DNA from 2 places in the Paenibacillus septentrionalis genome. Region 2 is predicted to be linked to the other one. Evidence: predicted binding sites of a transcription regulator. Region 2 holds the regulator's gene; the other holds the start of a gene.
What was found. The regulator NrdR, encoded in region 2, represses ribonucleotide reductase genes. The targets are predictions, from matches to a motif close to AACACNATATATNGTGTT.
Positions count from the first base shown of each region.

Region 1: ACFP56_RS02190 (adenosylcobalamin-dependent ribonucleoside-diphosphate reductase) is a predicted target of NrdR. The motif match lies at 6,772-6,789, and genes of this name have one in related genera.

Region 1 covers NZ_JBHSTE010000001.1:460,136-469,992, reverse strand. Annotated here, with positions in the region: gene ACFP56_RS02235 (hypothetical protein) at 1-325, shown strand, start outside; gene ACFP56_RS02230 (hypothetical protein) at 410-625, shown strand; gene ACFP56_RS02225 (TFIIB-type zinc ribbon-containing protein) at 632-1,042, shown strand; gene ACFP56_RS02220 (divergent polysaccharide deacetylase family protein) at 1,148-1,945, shown strand; gene ACFP56_RS02215 (N-acetylmuramoyl-L-alanine amidase family protein) at 1,922-2,674, opposite strand; gene ACFP56_RS02210 (YqzE family protein) at 2,814-3,065, shown strand; gene ACFP56_RS02205 (hypothetical protein) at 3,007-3,867, opposite strand; gene ACFP56_RS02200 (YqhG family protein) at 3,988-4,911, opposite strand; gene ACFP56_RS02195 (DEAD/DEAH box helicase) at 4,938-6,659, opposite strand; gene ACFP56_RS02190 (adenosylcobalamin-dependent ribonucleoside-diphosphate reductase) at 6,842-9,430, shown strand; gene ACFP56_RS02185 (transglycosylase domain-containing protein) at 9,702-9,857, shown strand, end outside.
Region 2 covers NZ_JBHSTE010000002.1:630,722-640,578, reverse strand. Annotated here, with positions in the region: gene ACFP56_RS08085 (MntP/YtaF family protein) at 1-292, shown strand, start outside; gene coaE (dephospho-CoA kinase) at 307-903, shown strand; gene ACFP56_RS08075 (lytic transglycosylase domain-containing protein) at 900-1,469, shown strand; gene ACFP56_RS08070 (small, acid-soluble spore protein, alpha/beta type) at 1,635-1,850, opposite strand; gene nrdR (transcriptional regulator NrdR) at 1,946-2,425, shown strand; gene infC (translation initiation factor IF-3) at 2,484-2,960, opposite strand; gene ACFP56_RS08055 (Crp/Fnr family transcriptional regulator) at 2,987-3,685, opposite strand; gene ACFP56_RS08050 (2-hydroxyacid dehydrogenase) at 3,987-4,961, shown strand; gene murI (glutamate racemase) at 5,024-5,803, shown strand; gene ACFP56_RS08040 (ROK family protein) at 6,158-7,051, shown strand; gene ACFP56_RS08035 (PspA/IM30 family protein) at 7,129-7,806, shown strand; gene ACFP56_RS08030 (septation ring formation regulator EzrA) at 7,898-9,857, shown strand, end outside.

The sequences.
Region 1 (9,857 bases), on a different contig from region 2:
GGAACATCTAACTAACCAATTTATGAGTGATAAAATTGCAAGTGCGAAAACCTCGTTTGAACGAGCGTTAGATTGTAAGCATACCGAATTTGATGATTTATACCCATATATGATTGAGCACCCTCAATTTTTCTGGTATAAGCGCTATGTAGCTTGGTCCGAATTACTTACGATCGTGAAGCTATGTGACGAGCTATCCATCGCATGGAAGGAACAGTTTACCGATAAACAGGCTTCTTACATTGAAGGAAGAGTCATGTCGTCTAAGGTGCTGGATGAATGGTATGAAACTAATGATTCCAGAGAACATGCAATAAATGAATAGTGCTTTTATAGGCTGTCTGAAAAGTCTTAATGAATGGAAATCCGTTCATTAAGACTTTTTGTTAAGAGAAAGGAGGCGGAGTCGATGATTTCAGATGATCAATTGAATGCGTTTCGTATATCAGGAGAGCTTGTTCGTGTCGTGCGCGACAATATGGAGAGTAATGATGTAAAAGGAATCGTTGTCGCTTGGGACGAAGAAAGCGTCATGGTACGCCGACCAAATAAACGAGTCGTAAAGCTAAGTCGAACGTATATATATATAGCAGCATCCGAAGAAAGACCAACTCTTGTAGAATAAGGGGAGATGATTGTTTTGTTATGTCCGGTATGTGATGGAACGCAATTACGTGAAGTTGAAAAAAATGGTGTGTTAATAGATATTTGCCCATCTTGTAAAGGGGTTTGGCTTGATCGAGGTGAGCTAGACAAGCTGATGCAGGATGTTCACGCTGCTCATGCTGAATATGACCAGCTTCAGGCCTACGCTGCTGATCCACGACGCAAGCCGCATCAGCCGCAGCAACAATACGATCCAATGCCGCATTCACACTATGATCCAATGCCTCATACCCAGTCGCCTTATGGCTATGAGCCTTATAAGAAGCAAGGGTATCATCCTTATAAAGGTGATAAAAAAATTCATTATGACAAGTATGGCAGACCATATAAGAAGAAAAAAACGGTATTTCATATGCTTGAGGATTTATTTGACTAAAGCGAGAGGCTCAGCCTCTCGTTTTTTTATACCGAAATATACATAACCCACTATGATTTGGACAACATAATGAAGGATTTCAACGATTTTGAAGGAGCGGTGGGAATGAAAAAATGGGGTGCAATGATTGTATGTGCATTATTAATTGGATATAGTCAGCCGTATAAAGCAGCTGTTGAAGACAAGGAGCTACAGCAGGAAAGCGTTGTCCATCGAATGGCCATCGTTATTGATGACTTAGGCAACAATATGAAAGGGACAGATGCTATTATGGATATTGATGTCCCAATAACGGTGGCAATTATGCCTTTTTTGCCGACAACCAAGCAGGATGCAGAAGCAGCTCACGCTGCTGGACATGAAGTCATTATTCACATGCCGATGGAGCCTAAAAAGGGATTGAAGAAATGGCTTGGGCCTGGGGCGTTAACGAGTGATTTGAGCGATGCAGAAGTAAGAGAAAGAGTAGAGGCTGCAATTGATCAAGTGCCTCACGCAATAGGGATGAACAATCATATGGGCTCGAAGATCACAGAGGATGAGCGTATCATGCGAATCGTGCTTGAAGTTTGCAAGGAGCGCAATCTGTTTTATTTGGACAGCAAAACCGCTTATCGATCAATTGTAGGCAAGCTGGCAGAGGAATTAGGAGTTCCTTATGCAGAAAACTCCTTATTTTTAGATGATGAGCATACCGCAATGCACATACATAAACAAATGCAGAAAGCAGTTGAGTTGCTTCAGGAAAGACCGTCTACTGTTATTATAGGTCATGTTGGACCAGCAGGTGAATATACCGCTGAAGAACTGGTCAAATCAATTCCAAATCTTCAGCGGTATGGGAAGCTCGTTTATTTGAGTGAGTTAATCAAATCCAATTTAATTGATCCAGAAATAATGTGAGATTCCGTTGGCAATGGCTTCAGCGATTATTTTCTGCTCATAAGGTGTCGTTAATCGTGTACGGTCCTCGGCATTGCTTATAAAACCTAGCTCGACTAGGACTGCAGGAGATTTCACATATTTCAAGACGTAGAAGCTGTTGACGGCAATTGGCTGCTTGGATGTATGATATACCCCGTTTAATTGTGTTTGAATAACGCGCGCGAGCAGCGCGCTTTCCCCGCCTTGCTGATGTAGCACGAGAGGGCCGTGTGCGTTTGGATTGCCAACAGCATTGACATGAAGGCTGATGAAAATAACATGATCGATTTCACGCGCCAGTCCCATACGCTGCGATAAATCCCTTAAGTGTCGAGAGGATGTTCGATGCCAGCGATTGTCATCGCTTAATGCATAATCATGAGTACGATTCAAAATAGTAGGAATTCCTCGACTTTGAAGGATCGCATACAATCGTTTTCCAACCTCGAGGTTAATATCTTTTTCATATATATCTCCGTAAAACGCCCCGCTGTCGATCCCGCCATGGCCAGCATCAATAATGACGGCTGTCGTTGGCAAATAAGGAGAAGATTGCTTACGATCCTCCTCATGCTGACCAGATTGCACCGTAAACGCCTGCTGTACCGAAGGGGTTGATTCAGTTGCATGAGCGTGTGCTGGCAAGTAAATAGTGAGCAGCGCTGCACACAAAGCCGCTTTATATCCTAATCTTAATAGTTGAACCATAACAAACACTGCCTTTCTTAACAACTCAAATACTTGCCTTATCATGGCTTTACGATTGTTATTTCATACATAGATTGAAACTAAAATGTTTGGGAATAATGAATAGTGAATACTGATCACATGAAGGAGGTAGGAAAAGATGGGTAAAATATCCGGCCAGGAATATGTACAGTATTTAACCGAACAGCTTGTTGAATATATGGAAACACCAGCGAATCAAAAAAACGAAGCAAAAAAAATAGCCAAAGCTCACAAGGAGCCATGGCTGGTTAGATGGTTTGGAGTTGGCGGAGCGTCATTACTGTTGTGGCTTAATAAGCGAAGAACAAAAGTTAATCCGCTGCCTGATCATAAAAGGAACCTTGCAACATTAAAGCCTCATAAGGAATGAAGCGAGTTAAGCTCTCGTTTTCATCCTGCAGTGCGATATATAAGTCAAATTCGTTCCATTCATGATAACCTGTTATAGCGTAAACAGAAAAAATAGTATGATTCCAGCTCTCTGTTGTATATCGCAGCTTGCTGCCAAGCTCAATCATCACTTCAATGGACGTATCATCCTCAAAACGATTATTCAATGGTTTAGTTGTTAGCCATGGCATCACCGCATATGGAGAAAAGTATGCAACAGCATCAGCTCCAGTGATTAGGGCAGGCACTTTATATGTGCCATGCCCTTTCTTTGTTGATGCTGCGTGCTCAGCAGCTTGCTCAATGGTTGTGCGGTCTATCGGGAAAGCCTCCTGTAAAAAAGGCTCAATATATTGAACGGTTTGTTGTATTTCTTGCTTGATAATGCTGTGAAATGGGCCATAATAGATCAGTTGATTGCTATTATCAGCAAGATACTGAAGTGATGCTACATCTCCAACTCCATACTCTCCTAATTCATATCCGCCCTGTTCAAGGGCATGAATAATCATATAGCCGATCACTTCATTCTCATATGTGACAAGTGCAAGCCAGCTATGTGTTCCCGGACCAAGAGCCGATATCGACAGTTTAGCGGCTTGCCATTGCTGAAACTGATCCTGCTGTGCTAATTGCTCCTTCCAATGCTCGGCCGTTTCAAGCAAATCAGCTCGTTCTGCTGGCGGGTTCACTCCCGCTAACGTATGAATAGGCAGTAATCCTGATAGCAGCAACGAAGAAAGTAATGGAACTACAATGAGTTGAAGCCATTTCATTTTCATCTAATCACCTCATTTCAATCGTATCGGACAGGCCATAAAAAGAGTGTTAGTTCTTGTCATGCGAGGAGCCGAGCAAAACTTCTATTTTTGTTGAGCGGCGGTGGAAACCGTCACATACGCTCAATCAATACCGTCCAAATGAAATAATCCGCAATTAATGACGGAAACCGTTACTCTAGGCTCATATTGCCAGCGAATTTCTTCCTCGCGTTTTTCCTTTAATTGCTGAATGCCTTCCTTTTTATCCTCTTCAGCCTGCTCGAGCATCGGATTATAAAAGCTTTCCAGTCGCTCCAGCTCTTCTTTTAACTGGGCATGTGCCTGTTCTGCCCACTCATAGCTATAGGTTTTCAGCTTGCGTTCCAAATGCGCTTCAGCAATCGAAAGTGCCTTCGGATAAGATATTCCATTTTTTGCGATATGCACATTCGCCGGTATTCGTGGCGACAAGCGCAGCGTTTGCAGTCGATCATGGAATTGCTCTTGACAGTGCCCCGTAACAAGGGAAATGCCCAGGCTGTGAATTTCCTCACGTTTGCGGTCGCAGCTGAACTCTACCAGGTAGTTGATGCCAAGCCATACTGTATAGGGTCTTGAAGCATAAGGATGAAGCGAGCGTGCCTGCGGCTCCTGGTATAGGCACACATAGCTGCCGTTCTGCTGCGTCGATTCAAACAGCTGCTGAAGTCTGCTAGAGCCAAAGTGCAGATGCTCGCGCGGTACACGCGCCACTGGTTTAGGTACGAGGCCATAAGCGCGTTCCATCGCCTTTTCCTCTGCTGTAAGCGGAGCCGGCTCAACTGGCGGCTGCTCCTCGAGCATGGTGTTGTACTTGTCTTCATCTGTTACAAACAAAAAGCTCATTGTTTCAGGAGTTTCATTCAATCGATCGATGAAGCTCCAGTAGTAGGGACGATTCGTTAGCTCGCGATCGGCTGCTGGCGAAAGCTTGACTTTAATATGATAAGGAGATTTGTCTAAAATCTCACATTGCGTTGCTTCTAAGTATTTTAGAACGAAGCGATGGATTTGTTTTGTATTCATACTTCACCTCGAGTCTTGTATCTTGTTTAACTGTTTTGCTGCTGAAAGCTGGAAATGCTTGACCCAATCGAGTTAATTTCTTCTTGCAGCTGCTGACTATTTTGTGACTGCAGGATCGCTCTGGCCAGACGCTGCTCAATCGAGCCGTCACGAGATTCAATTCTCTCAATAATATGGTCGAGTTCTCCAATCACGAGCTCAAATAAATTGATCTTTTCGTGAAGCAGGTTCAGGATATGCTCTTCAATCGTGTTTTTCGTACAAAGATTATAAATATTTACATCCTGCGTTTGCCCTAATCGATGCACACGGCCAATTCTTTGCTCTACTCGCATTGGATTCCAGGGCAGATCAAAATTGATCATGTTGTTGCAAAACTGCAGATTGATGCCCTCGCCGCCAGCTTCAGTTGCAATCAGCACGCGAGCATTGCCGCGGAACAAGTCCATCATCCAATCTTTTTTTCCACGATTCATACCGCCGCGATAAGGAACTGCCGGAATTTGATGCTTGTCGAAAAACTGCAGTAAATACTCCTGTGTTGCGCGATACTCGGTAAATAAAATGACCTTTCCTTCGCATTGATTGATAATTTCCAGTGCTTTTTCTGCTTTGGTATTGGACGTAATGGCTCGAATCACCTCAACGAGCTCCCAAATTTGCGCTCGAATTGGTGAATCCTCAGCTGTCTTTTTGAACATATTGACCAGTGTTAAAAAGACGGCATCACGACTGCTGCACACTTCCCGCTGCAGCGTTACCAAAGACAAAATACTGCTTAGATCAATTCCGTCCTGACTTGCCATCTGTTGCACGAAGGAGGTGACGGCGTCGTAAAGCGCTTGCTCTTCCTTGGAAAGCTCTAGGGTGACATTTCGCACAATACGCTTTGTAAAGTGTATGCCGCCATCGCCGCGACGATTTCGGATCATGATAGATGAAAGCACATCCTGAAGCTGCTCTTCATTTTTAGGCAATCTTTTGTCTACGACGTAATTGCTGTTAAATTCACCTTGAGCGCCCAATTGCCCCGGCTTTAACAGCGAGATCAAATTAAACAGCTCCTCCAAATTGTTCTGAATCGGGGTTGCCGTCAGCAGCAAGCAATATTTTTTACTTAACTGGGTAGCAAATTGGTAATTTGTTGTTTTTTTATTTTTCAGCTTATGGGCTTCGTCAATAATAACGAGATCATAATCGGTTGAAAGTACAATTTCCTTGTGCGGATCGCGCTTCGCGGTGTCGATTGAGGCGACAACGATGTCGTAGCCCCAGCTGTGAGATTTTTTTTGCGCGACAGCGGCAATTCCGAATTTGGCATTGAGCTCTCGCACCCATTGCAGCACAAGTGAAGCGGGTACTAGAATCAAAGCTTTTTTTACGAGGCCGCGAACAATATACTCCTTTAAAATAAGACCAGCTTCAATTGTTTTCCCTAGTCCGACTTCATCAGCCAATATCGCGCGGCCTCCCATTTCATGCAAGACACGCTTGGCCGTGTCTAGCTGATGCGGCATAGGCTCGAAGGCAGGAAGGGTACGCAAGCAGATCAATTCATCAAATGAACTAACAACGGAAGCCTGCTTCGCTTCCATAGCAAGCTGATACATGCTCCATTGATCCCAAGGACCGTTCTGTTCAATTCGCTGCTGAAGCTCGCCAAACCACTCACGTTGAAATGTAACATCGACAGATGCGTGAATCGGTTTTTGAATTTGCTCAATAGTAGGAAAGATTCGATTATTCATAGTTGCTCCTTTTCATAACATTGCTTCTGTTCTAGTATTCCCCAAACGATGGTAATCATAATCTTTTCGAAACAGGAAAGGTTAGTACTAAAATGTTCAAAAGTCATTTACGAAAACTATATATTGTGTGTTATGATATATGAAGATACTACATATTGAAAATTAGTGGAGGAGTGATCTGGATGAGTACTTTAGAAGGCTTAAGTGAAAAAATATTTTTGGATCGATACGCACGCAAAAATGCTGAGGCTTCTCAAGCACAGCCCGGGGACACGGTGCTTGTGCTGGTAAAGGATGATTTGGCTTTTCCTGTGAAAGAGGCTGGTCAAATTTTAGCGCGTCGTGGTGATGAGGTTGATGTGAAAATGCGCAGTGGGGATGTGATCACAACGACCATCGCCAAGCTGACTCATACATTGGAAAGAACTCCTGATGAAATGTGGGATCGCCTAGCAGCCGCAATGTCTAGTGTTGAAGCGTCAGACGTGCAGCAGCAGTGGCAGGATCGATTCCGCTATATATTGGATGATTGGAAGCTTGTACCGGGCGGGCGAATAGCGGCTGGTGCAGGTGCAAGCGATGAATTAACGCTGTTTAACTGCTATGTCATTCCTTCACCGCATGACAGTCGGGGCGGCATTATGGCTACTTTAACTGAAATGACTGAAATTATGGCGCGTGGCGGCGGTGTCGGTATTAATTTATCCTCGCTTCGTCCGAAGCGAACCGTTGTCGTTGGGGTGAATGGCTCTTCTAGCGGTGCAGTATCGTGGGGAGGACTGTTCAGCTATACGACTGGCCTGATTGAGCAAGGAGGGAGCCGTCGTGGCGCCTTGATGCTTATGATTAATGACTGGCATCCCGATGTTCTTGAATTTATTACGGTGAAGCAAACAATGGGGAAAATAACGAATGCGAATTTGTCTGTGTGCGTTAGCGATGCGTTCATGGAAGCTGTCAAGCAGGATGGCGATTGGGAGCTAGTGTTCCCTGATACGACGGATGCAGAGTATGATGAGCTGTGGAACGGTGATCTCGAGGCTTGGCGCAAGCTGGGCAAGCCAGTCAATGTTCATTCGGTGGTTAAGGCAAGAGAGATATGGCATACCATTATTGAATCAGCCTGGAAATCAGCCGAGCCGGGTGTTGTTTTTATGGAGCGCTACAACAACATGTCCAACAGCTGGTATTTCAATCCGATTATCTGCACGAACCCTTGTGGTGAGCAGGGGCTTCCTGCATGGGGTGTCTGCAACTTGTCGGCGATTAACTTATCCAAGTTTTATGATGAGGAGCGTGATGATGTAGCTTGGGACGAGCTAGCAAAGGTAACGCGTTGGTCTGTTCGATTCCTGGATAATGTGATTGATCGCACCCCTTATCATTTCGAGGAAAATGAAGCGAATCAGAAAAAGGAACGTCGTATTGGATTAGGTTCAATGGGGCTTGCGGAGCTGATGATTAAGCTGAAGGTGCGCTACGGATCGCCAGAATCACTGCAGTTTTTGGATAAGCTGTACGGCTTTATCGCGAAGGAGGCTTATTTGGCTTCTGCTGAAATTGCGGGTGAAAAAGGCAGCTTCGAGGCGTTCGATGAGGAATTATTTTTGCAAAGCGGATTTATGAAAAATATGATTGCCGAGTTTCCTGAGGTGGAGGCCGCGATTCGTGCTACAGGTATGCGAAACGTAACCGTTATTACGCAAGCGCCTACTGGTTCTACAGGAACGATGGTTGGAACCTCGACTGGAATCGAGCCGTACTTTGCATTTAAGTATTTTCGTCAAAGCCGCTTAGGCTATGACGAGCAGTATGTGCCGATTGCACAGCAGTGGCTTGATGAGCATCCTGGCGAGGAGCTGCCTGATTACTTCGTAACCGCGATGAGTCTGACAGCAGAGGATCACATTCGCGTGCAGGCTGCGATTCAGCGCTGGGTGGACAGCTCGATATCGAAAACTGCGAATTGTCCGAATGACTTCACTGTTGAAGAAACCGAAAAACTGTATGAGCTTGCATACGAGCTAGGCTGCAAAGGGGTTACGATCTATCGTGATGGTAGCCGAGATGTTCAGGTTCTGTCTACCACTGAAAAGAGTGATAAGAGCAACGAGGGCAATAAAGCTGAAACAAACCTTGTATCAACAACTAACCATACTACGGAGCCTGCTGTACAAACAACTGGAGCGATGGATGCAGGCGGCAACGTTCTGCCTGCTGTTAGTCAGGCTGACCGTCAATACAAGCGTCGTCCTCAAGTGCTGCATGGTGCAACGTATCGCATGAATACACCGTTAGGCATGGCGTACATTACTATAAATGATCTCGATCATGTTCCTTCTGAAATCTTCTTGATTGTCGGCAAAGCAGGGTCAGACGTTTTTGCTATGGCAGAAGCGCTTGGACGCGTGTGCTCGTTGTTCCTTCGTTACGGGGATCATGGCAATAAAGTGCAGCTGCTTATTAAGCACTTGAAAGGAATCGGCGGCACAGGCGCAATCGGCTTTGGACAAAATCGTGTTGAATCGATTGCCGATGCGGTAGCAAAAGCGCTTGAGCTTCACCTGCAAGCAAAGGAGCATGCTTCGTCAGTCGAGCTTCCGGGACACTTCCTCGCAGAGGATACGGTAGCGCCTGCCGGAGAAACGGCTGAGGCATATGCGGCGACGCCCGAAAGTGTCGACCTTTGCCCTTCTTGCGGATCCGCTGCTTTAATTAATATTGAAGGCTGCAAGCAATGCAGCTCTTGCGGCTATAGCAAATGTAATTAAGGTGTAAACAACTATCGAAGCCACTACGTATACAGGGTCATTTTAGATATGACTGTGCATACGTAGTGGTTTTCTTATTTTCCTTAAAACTACTCGTTTGAACTCGCAACAAATGATGGAATGAATGGGGCGAAACACTATCAGAAAATTTTATGGCAAAATATTAATTTGACTAACATACGATTGCTCTTCATTATAGTAATGATGTTGACAGCATAGTATTGATATTGACAGCTCTACAAGAGTTTTATTGCTACAGGGGGAGACAACTATGAATAATCAACCTTTACATAAAAATCAAGAGAGTCAAAGCAGGCTCTCCGGATTCTTTAAGCTGTTAAAACGATTCCGTATATGGCTTATCGGAATAGTTCTTTTATTTTTTTCGCTATTAGCAATCGGGGCCTATTGGATTCATACTCTTGAT
Region 2 (9,857 bases):
TTTGAGAAAGCCGCAAACGGCAGATTTTGATGCGTCAGGCAATATTTCCTCATCAGAAGCTCTGATGCTTGGCATAGCCTTGTCGCTTGACGCGTTTGGCGCAGGTCTTGGTGCTGCTATGCTTGGTCTGCATGCTATTTACACACCGTTAACGATTGCTTTATGCAGCGCCATATTTTTAGTGGCTGGGACGATGCTTGGACGTAAGCTGTCTCATTTGCCATTCATTCATTATTTGAGCGGTCTTCCAGGACTGCTGTTGATACTTCTTGGTTTTTTGAAATTTATGTAAAAGAGGTGAGTGCAATGCTGATCGGATTGACAGGCGGAATCGCTAGTGGGAAAAGTACGGTAAGCGCAATGCTCGTCAAGCATGGAGCTTTGCTTGTTGATGCAGATCAGGTTGCTCGCGATGTAGTAGAGCCAGGGCAGCCTGCTCTACTACAAATCGTAGACGTATTTGGTCAGGATGTTCTCAATTCAGATGGTAGCTTGAATCGCAAAGCGTTAGGCGCAATTGTTTTTTCTGATTCGGACAAGCTTAAGCAGCTGGAGGGCATTACGCATCCAGCCATAAGGGCAAGCATGCTGCAAAAAATAGAGCAGTACAAGCTTTTATCGCCCAATGCTTTGATTGTGGCGGATATACCTTTATTGTACGAAACCAATCAGGCGCATTTATATGAAGGGGTACTTGTTGTATATGTGCCTGAAGACGTTCAAGTTGAACGTTTGATGCAGCGAAATGAATTAACTCGAGAGCAAGCGATTGAACGAATTAGCCTGCAAATGGATATTGAAGAAAAGAAAGCACGTGCAGACTGGGTTATCGATAACTCAGCTTCCTTGGAATATACAGAGCAGCAGGTGATTCAACTGATCAAAAGGCTTGGTGATCAATGAAGAAGAAACGAATGCGTCGTAAACTGCTGCTTTTTATTATAATAGGATTTATTGCCATATTATTTATACGTTCTAATTGGATCAGTGAGATGATGTACCCTGTCAAGTATCGTGGCATTATTTCAGATAAGTCTGTAAAGTATGAGGTCGATCCGCATCTGATTGCAGCCGTAATTCGTGTAGAATCTAACTTTCAAACGGGTAGAGAATCGCCAAAGGGGGCGGTTGGCTTGATGCAGCTTATGCCGACAACGGCGGAGTGGATTGTTGAGCGTAATAAGATGAAGATGATTTCGCTGGATGAGCTTAAGCACGATCCAGAGTTGAATATAGAGCTTGGGACATGGTATTTGAGACATTTACTGGGGCAGTTTGAGGATGATGTCATTATTTCGATCGCTGCCTATAATGCAGGACCTGGCAATGTATCAAAGTGGCTTGAAGAAAAGACGTGGGATGGGCATTATGAATCCGCGGATGATATTCCATATGGCGAGACTCGAATGTATGTCCAAAAGGTTGTTTATTATTACAATAAATATAAAGAACTCTATCCTCAGATTTAGCAAGGGAATTGGAAATTTATTGATGGATAAAACTAATACTGGACGCTGGAATAACGGCAATATTATAATATAAGTAATTTTTGGACAGGCATTAATAAGCAACGAGATTGCTCCTCCCATAGGAAGAGCAATCTCATTGCTACTTTCAATAAACAAACATATAAATTAACGTTGACCTGCTAGAGATTGCTCAGCGATTTGTACAAGGCGACGAGTGATGTTACCACCGATGTAACCAGTCTCTTTTGTAAGAACATTACCGTAGTAACCGTCTTGTGGAATCGCGATACCAAGTTCTTGAGCTACTTCGAATTTCAAACGATCGATTGCTTCGATAGCTTGAGGAATTAGCAATTGGTTGCTGTTGCGATTGCGTGACATATTGTTTCACCTCCTTGCGGTTGGTAAAAGTATTATGTGCGATATTACATGAATTATTACAGGAAAGGTCTGGCAAAAAGAAAGGAGGAATGCTCATGAAGTGTCCATACTGCGATTATTCAGGTACAAAGGTGCTGGATTCCCGTCCAGCTAATGAAAATAAATCAATTCGTCGTCGTCGTGAGTGCGAGCAATGCAGTAGAAGATTCACAACATTCGAGATGATTGAGGAAACCCCTCTTATCGTTATTAAAAAGGATGGCAGCCGCGAGGAGTTTAGCCGTGATAAAATATTGCGTGGACTAATTCGCGCGTGCGAGAAACGTCCCGTTCCTGTGGAACGCTTGGAGGTCATCGTTTCTGAGGTGGAAAAGGAGCTGCGAACGACGGCTCTTGCAGAAGTAGAAAGCAGTGCAATTGGCTCCATTGTAATGAATCAGCTCTACCCGGTTGATGAGGTTGCATATGTTCGCTTTGCATCCGTATATCGTCAATTCAAAGATATTGAAATGTTTATGAAGGAGCTTAACTCGCTGCTTTCTAATACGAATGTTCAACCAACTGAAGATAAATAAAAAGCACGTTCCAATGCTGATCCAGCTGATCAGTTAAGGAACGTGCTTTTTTACTGGATTACAGGGGCAATACCGTGACAGCCGCTTGTTTGCCGCTAAGCTGTATGCCTGTTGCAGGTTTCCCGTACGGCTTAAGGTCGGCAATCAACTCTTCGAGCAGTGACTTTGCAGCTTGTCCCTGCTTCCCGCTAAGCTTAATAACAAGAGCAACTGGATGTCCTGATTCGAGCAGCTTCTGACATTGTCGCAGCTTTGTATCATAGTCATGCGCCTCAATTGTTGGCGTTAAACGAATTTCCTTTTCTTTTTTAGGTGTTGACTTATCCTTAGCCTGAAGCGCTTGCTTCGCCTTTCCGCGAGAAATGAGCTGACATTGCGGAGGACTTGTCATAATATTGATGCAAACCAAATCGACTTTTTGATCTTTTGCATCCTGAAGCGCTTCGTTTGTAGAGACAATACCTAACGATTGACCTTCAAGATCTAACAGATCGACTTCAGATGCTTTTATGTTTTCATTCATGAGTAATGCCATCGGTCGTTCTCCTAATGAATTAATAGTTAGTGCTGATTTAATTTATTTCGCAGCGCTTCGAGATTAAGAAGAGTAAGCTTTTTATTACTTAAATCGATCAGTGCTTCATCCTGCAATTCCATAATTATTTTAGAAACCGTTTCTCGCGCAGCTCCGACTGTATCAGCCAACTGCTGGTGTGTAATTTTTACCGGAATAAGACAGCTTCCATCCTCGCGTAATTTACCAACCTCTTTTCCAAGATCTAGCAAACGGCGTATAATTCGATGCTGCACATTAAGAAAGGTTAAATCATAAATTTGATGATTGGCCTTGCGCAGTCTTTCCATTGTATAATTTAACAATAAGAATGGAACGTTGCGATCCTTCTCTACAAGCTTATAAAAATCTGATCGATGCAAAGAATATACCTTAACAGCTGTCATCGTTTCCGCTGTAGCTGAACGTGCAAGACCTGGTTGCATTAACGCCATCTCTCCGAAATATTCCCCTTTTGTTAAGTAAGCTAGTGTGATCCGTTTGGCTTTATTCGAGGTGTAAATGCTTACCATACCTGAACGAATAAAAAAGATCTGATTCCCTTCATCTCCCTCATGAAATATGATTGCACCCTTTTTATAGGATTCTTCCCGCATATAAGGCACGAGATGCTCTAGCAGGCTTTGGTCTATATCCTTGAAGAAAGGGATATTCGCTCTTAATTTGTTCGTATCAATGCTATTCAAACTAGGATTCCTCACTTTAATTGATAAATTTGTAATACAAGTCACTGAAAGAACATGTCGATTTTGATACTCTTTAGGTGGGAGAAGGGATTAGATTGATTCAAAAGGAGGTCTGTCTATAGGCATATATTATTTATGATAACGGGAATGACAGGGTTAATCAATCCATTATTCTCAAAATAATGGGTAGTACGAGAAAAAAGAGCTTTTTTGCTGTTGGGAGGCGGCAAAAAAGCTCTTTTCGTTGTAATCAGGAAATGTTCCAGCTATGATTAAATGAGAACTAGAGGAGGGATTGCATATGAAGCCACTTATATTTGTAGATCGTAGACTGCCGAGCAATGTTCAGTATTATTTGGAGGAGCATTGTAGGGTGTTGACGTGGAAGCCAGATGAACAGCGTGAGGAAACGAAGCTCAAGGAGTACTTAGCAGAAGCAGAGGGCTATTTTACTAGCGGAGCGATGAAGGTAAGTGATGAGCTTCTAAATGCTGCCCCAAAGCTTAAAGTAATTAGTACAATGAGTGTCGGCTACAACCATTTTGATATAGCTGCCATGCGTTCCCGCGGCATCATTGGCACACATACTCCATATGTACTGGATGATACAGTTGCTGATCTCATTATGGGGCTTATGCTGACATCTGCACGGCGAATTTCTGAGCTAGATCGATTAATTCGCAATAAGCAGTGGAAAGGCAATGAGGGCAGAAAGCTGTTTGGTCTGGATGTTCATCATCGTAAGCTTGGCATTATTGGCATGGGGAGAATTGGAGAGGTTGTTGCCAAGCGTGCAAAATACGGCTTCGACATGGATATCTCTTATTATAATCGATCTCGTAAGCCACAGCTGGAGGAACAACTTGGTCTTACATATAAAAGTCTGGAGCAGCTGCTTGCAGACTCAGATTTTGTGTTGTTGTTGACTCCTTTAACACCTGAGACTAAAGGTTTAATTGGTGCGAAGCAGTTTTCATTAATGAAGCAAAGTGCTATATTTATTAATGCATCCCGAGGTGCAACGATTGATGAGCAGGCATTAGTTGAGGCGCTGCAAAATGGTCAAATTGCGGGTGCGGGCTTGGATGTATTTATCAAGGAGCCGCTTCCGCTGGAGCATCCTTTTATGGAAATGGAGCAAGTAGTCATGACACCGCATATTGGTTCTGCTACAGAGGCAACTCGTGATGATATGGCAATGCTGGCTGCTAGAAATCTAGTGCATGCACTTCTTGATTTAGGTGAAGCCCATATCGTGCCCGAACTGGCACGCTAATCCATTCAGTGCATACAGATGAATAACAATATTTTATGCGAAGCAAGAGGGAACGATAGATTATGACAATTGGCATATTTGATTCAGGCATAGGCGGGCTAACAGTATTAAGCGAAGCGATTAGAAGAATACCGACAGAGGATTATATTTATGTAGCGGATACATTACATGTCCCTTACGGCACTAAAAGTAAGGAAGAGGTGCAGCGCTATATTCTCGAAAGTGTTCAGGATACAATGAAGCTGGATATTGATGCACTGGTCATCGCTTGCAATACAGCAACCAGCATTGCAGTAGAACTGCTTCGTGATACTTATCCAAATATTCCAATTATTGGAATGGAACCGGCTGTTAAGCCAGCTGTAGAGATGAATGCCTCCACTGGTCGTAGAGTACTCGTATTTGCGACTCCGCTTACACTCTCATTGCCGAAATACTATGCCTTGGTATCGAGAGTTGATGGTAACGGCATCGTAGATTCATTGCCGATGGAGAAACTCGTTCCATTTTGTGAAAATATGCAATTTTCAGGTGAAGAGGTAAAAAATTATTTTATGGATAAGCTCTCTCCATACAATCTGGAGGAGTATGGGATGATCGTTTTAGGCTGTACGCATTATCCGTATTTCAAGCCAGTATTGCAAGACATTTTGCCAGAGCATATTGGCATTGTGGATGGCAGCATTGGAACAGTGAGACGTCTGGTAGCTCAACTGCATCGTTTTGGCGTAGCAAGAGGAAAAGGCTCGGCAAAAGTGAACTTTACCAATACGTCTCATGATGATGCCTATAACGATAAAATGAAACGTGCTTTAGTCTATTTACAAGAACAAGGTTTGTAGAAAAAAGTAAGTTACTGATTGGATATCGAGCCGTAACAAGCTTTGCAAATATTATTTATAATCAGTTTTTTGGCTATTTTCGTTAATTTTAGAGATGATATGTTTTGATTAATAGAGCTTATCGTGTATGTATTGGAAGAAATGGGAGCTTCAGTACAACTGCAAGCGCTGTCTGTGGCGCGGCTATCATGCTTCTTCCTTTTTACTTGTATGTCCTGTGCACAGATGCAGCTTGTTTTATGCAGAACGAGCTGTTACCTTTACTAGTTTTTGTTGTGCTAAGAGCGCGCTATCGTCTAAAACGTTTATAGTTTACATAAGTCGTATTTTTTACACATTTAGGAGGTTTAACCTGTGAGAATTGGTGCAATTGAAGCTGGTGGAACGAAAATTATTTGTGGGATTGGCAACGAACATGGTGAAATCGAAAAGAAAATCAATTTCCCTACAGAGTCGCCTGAAATCGTGTTCGCGAAAATAAGAAGCTTTTTTGAAGAGGAGCAGCTTGATGCGCTAGGTGTTGGAACATTTGGCCCGATTGATGTTAATCGAAGCAGTGCAACCTACGGATATATTACCTCGACACCTAAGCCAGGCTGGCGAGACGTCGATGTACTCGGAGAGCTTAAATCGTACATCGACGTACCGATTGGATTTGATACGGATGTCAATGGTGCAGCACTTGCTGAAGCGCTTTGGGGTAGCGCGAAAGGCGTCAATAGCTGTGTTTACTATACCATTGGTACAGGTGTAGGCGTAGGGGTTTATGTGGAGGGTAATCTCGTACACGGTCTGTTGCATCCGGAAGCAGGGCATATACCGGTCAAGCGGCATCCTCAGGATTCATTTGAAGGCCTTTGCCCCTATCATGGCGACTGCTTGGAGGGGGTAGCTGCAGGTCCTGCGATTGAACGTCGCTACGGCAAGAAGGGACACGAGCTGAGCGTAGATCATGAGGCTTGGAAGTTCGAAGCTTACTATCTAGGGCAAGCGTTAATGTCTACTATTTTGCTGCTTTCGCCAGAGCGGATTATTCTTGGCGGCGGTGTTATGCATCAGGAGCAGCTTTTCCCGATGATTCGCGAAGAGGTGAAGCGCAATCTGAACGGATATGTACAGCATGATATGCTGCTTAAGCATATTGATCAATATATCATTCCGCCAGGGCTAGGTGACAACGCGGGCTTAAGTGGAGCTGTGGCAATTGGATTACTGGAATACAAAGCTGCGAATGGACGAATAATGTAGAAACACGTACATTATTGAAACGTTACGTTAGTTGCAACGTATACATATTATTGCTAAATATTGAGGAGGTTTTGAATATGAGCATATTTGAACGATTGTTCCGTATTGGAAAAGCGAATGTAAATGCAGCGGTAGATAAGCTGGAGGACCCAGTTAAAATTATTGATCAGGTTTTACGTGAATTGGATGAAGATGTCGAGAAGGTAACGGCTGCGGTAACTTCCCAAATGGCTGTTGAAAAGCGTTTTGAGCGTGAGTTGAAGGAAGTAGAAGAGTTGGTTGCTAAGCGTGACTCACAGGCTCGTCAAGCACTAACGGCTGGTAATGAGGATCTTGCTAGAGAAGCGTTGGCTGATAAAGCGAAGCAGGTAGAGAAGCGCGACAAGATTAAGGAAAATTATGATCGTGCGAAAGCAACCGCAGATAAGCTTCGCGATCAATTGCGTGATCTTAAAGCTCGCGTAACAGAAATGAAGGATCAACGCAGCACGCTTATTGCACAAGCTGAAGCTGCTAAGGCACAGCAAAAAATTAACAGCACGATGAAGGGCGTAGGCAATAACGATGTTGGTGCTACATTCGCTCGTATGGAAGAAAAGATCAAAAAGATGCATGATGAAGCAGATGCAGCCTTTGAACTGGCTAATGAAGACAAATCACTAGATCAAAAATTTGAGGAGCAGCTTAAAGCTTCCCAATCCAATGCGATCGATGATGAGCTTGCCGCATTAAAAGCTGAACTTAATAAAAAATAATTGTTTTCGTATTTTTTTATTTTCATAATTGTTTAAAGGGAAGTCAAAGCCAGGTTGTGTAACCAGGCTTTTTCTTTATGGAGGTAGCTTAATGATAATGAGAAACAGCTTTTTTAAGATATCTGCGGCTATGATCATCGTTCTCACCATGTACAGCCTGCTTATTAGTCCGGTATTAGCTGTTACACCAAACGGCACCTACATACAGGATGAAATCGGCGCATTGAGCAATCAGGAAAAAAATGAGCTTGAAACAAGCATGCGCAATCAGGATATAAAGCTCAATGTGCTGATCATTGATTCGATTGGCTCGCAATCAATGGGAAGCTATAGTGAGCGGATATTTTCAGAATGGGGATTGGGCGCTGACGAAGGGCTGCTAGTTATTGCAGACGATGATGGAATGGTTCAGCTTCAGCTGCAGATCAATTCCAGATTGGAGAATGCAATATACAGTCAGTTCTCTGGCAGTAATCCAGTGACGACCTTTTTGGAGCAGCAATTTTACCCTTATGCAGCAGAAGGTAATTACTACAAGGCGATTGACGATACGATTAATGGTTTAGCACATTATGTACAGCAGTACAACAGCTTGCCTCCTGCAACGCCTGACCGTGCTCAAACGACCAGCAGCTCCTCATCAGCTTTATCGATGCTGTTAATGGTTGCATTTCTAGTCGTAGCAGCTATCGTGTTTGTGCTTGTACAACAGCGAAATAAGCGCATGCGCACCAAAAAGCTGCTGCCCCAGCTAGAGGACCATTACGAGAAAATATCGGCTAGGCTGCAGAAGCTGGATGCTGATATGAATGAGATCAAAAAATTCTCGAAGGGAAAATCACGTGATATAGTTGGCGATGTGGAGGATGAGCTGTATGAGCTCCTTCAGCAGATGTCCAAATATCCGGAGCAGCTTCGGTCATGGAAAACATTAAGTGCATTTCAGTTGCAGAAGCAAGAAGGAAGCCTGCGTCAGCTTGAGCGTGATTTGAAGCATATTGAGCAATCCATTGCTGAATTGCAGGCAGCAATTGATAAGTACAAAAGCATTGAGGCGGCCGCAACACAATTGCTGCAGGAGCGAAAGTCTAGCTTCGAGAAGGGGAAAGCAGCACTTGAAGCGATTGCTACAGATGCAGAAACAACGCTTAAGGCTTTGTTTGATCGACAGCAGGAGATCGCACAATTGCTGAAGGAGATTGAAGCAGCTTTAGCTTTTAATCCGATTGAAGCGAGTACACGACTGAATGCAGAAGAAAGTAAAATTTCAGGTTGGGTAGAGGATGTGCTCGATTATGAGCAATTGATCGAAGCATTGCGCACGCTTCCTGAGAATATAAAGCAAACAAGACAGAAAATTGACTTGCTCGTACAAAACGAGCAATTAACCCTGCAGGAAATATCACCTTATCAATCGTTCGATGCAATGAATGGACAGCTGCTGACGATCGAGCGATCATTGAAAATTGGAGATGTTCCAACTGCAAGAGATTGCGCCAATCGTATTGAGCAATGGCTGTCCACGGCGTTGTCAGATGTAACGAGATCCATTGACGCACGAGATGGCAATATCGAACAGGCAAGGACATTAGAGCTGTCGCTTCAGCAATTGAGAGCTGATAAGCTATCCATTGCAGAGAGGTCGATTGCACAAGCGAAGCAGGAATATGACAGCGTACACTGGCTTAATGCGGAACAGAAGCACTCTCGTATACCTGAGCAGATAGCGCAGATCGAGTCATTAATCAAGCAAGCGAAGCAGTTGAACGATAGAAGCAGTCAGCGTTATTTTGAAGCAGAGCGAATGCTTCAAGAGGCTCAAAATCAATTAAATGAGCTTGAAGCAATTTGCCTTGAGCATGAACAGTTGCTCCACGATCTGAATCGATCCAGACAGTCGCTGCAGCAGCGCGTTTCGCAGCTTAAGCAAAGCCTATCGCAAACCCGGAATCAGGTGCAGCATCAAGGAATTCGAGTTCAAGGCGCAATGGCAGAAGCGGAACGTTATGCACAGCAGCAGCTTGCGGATATTGAGCGGATGCTTGCAGTAA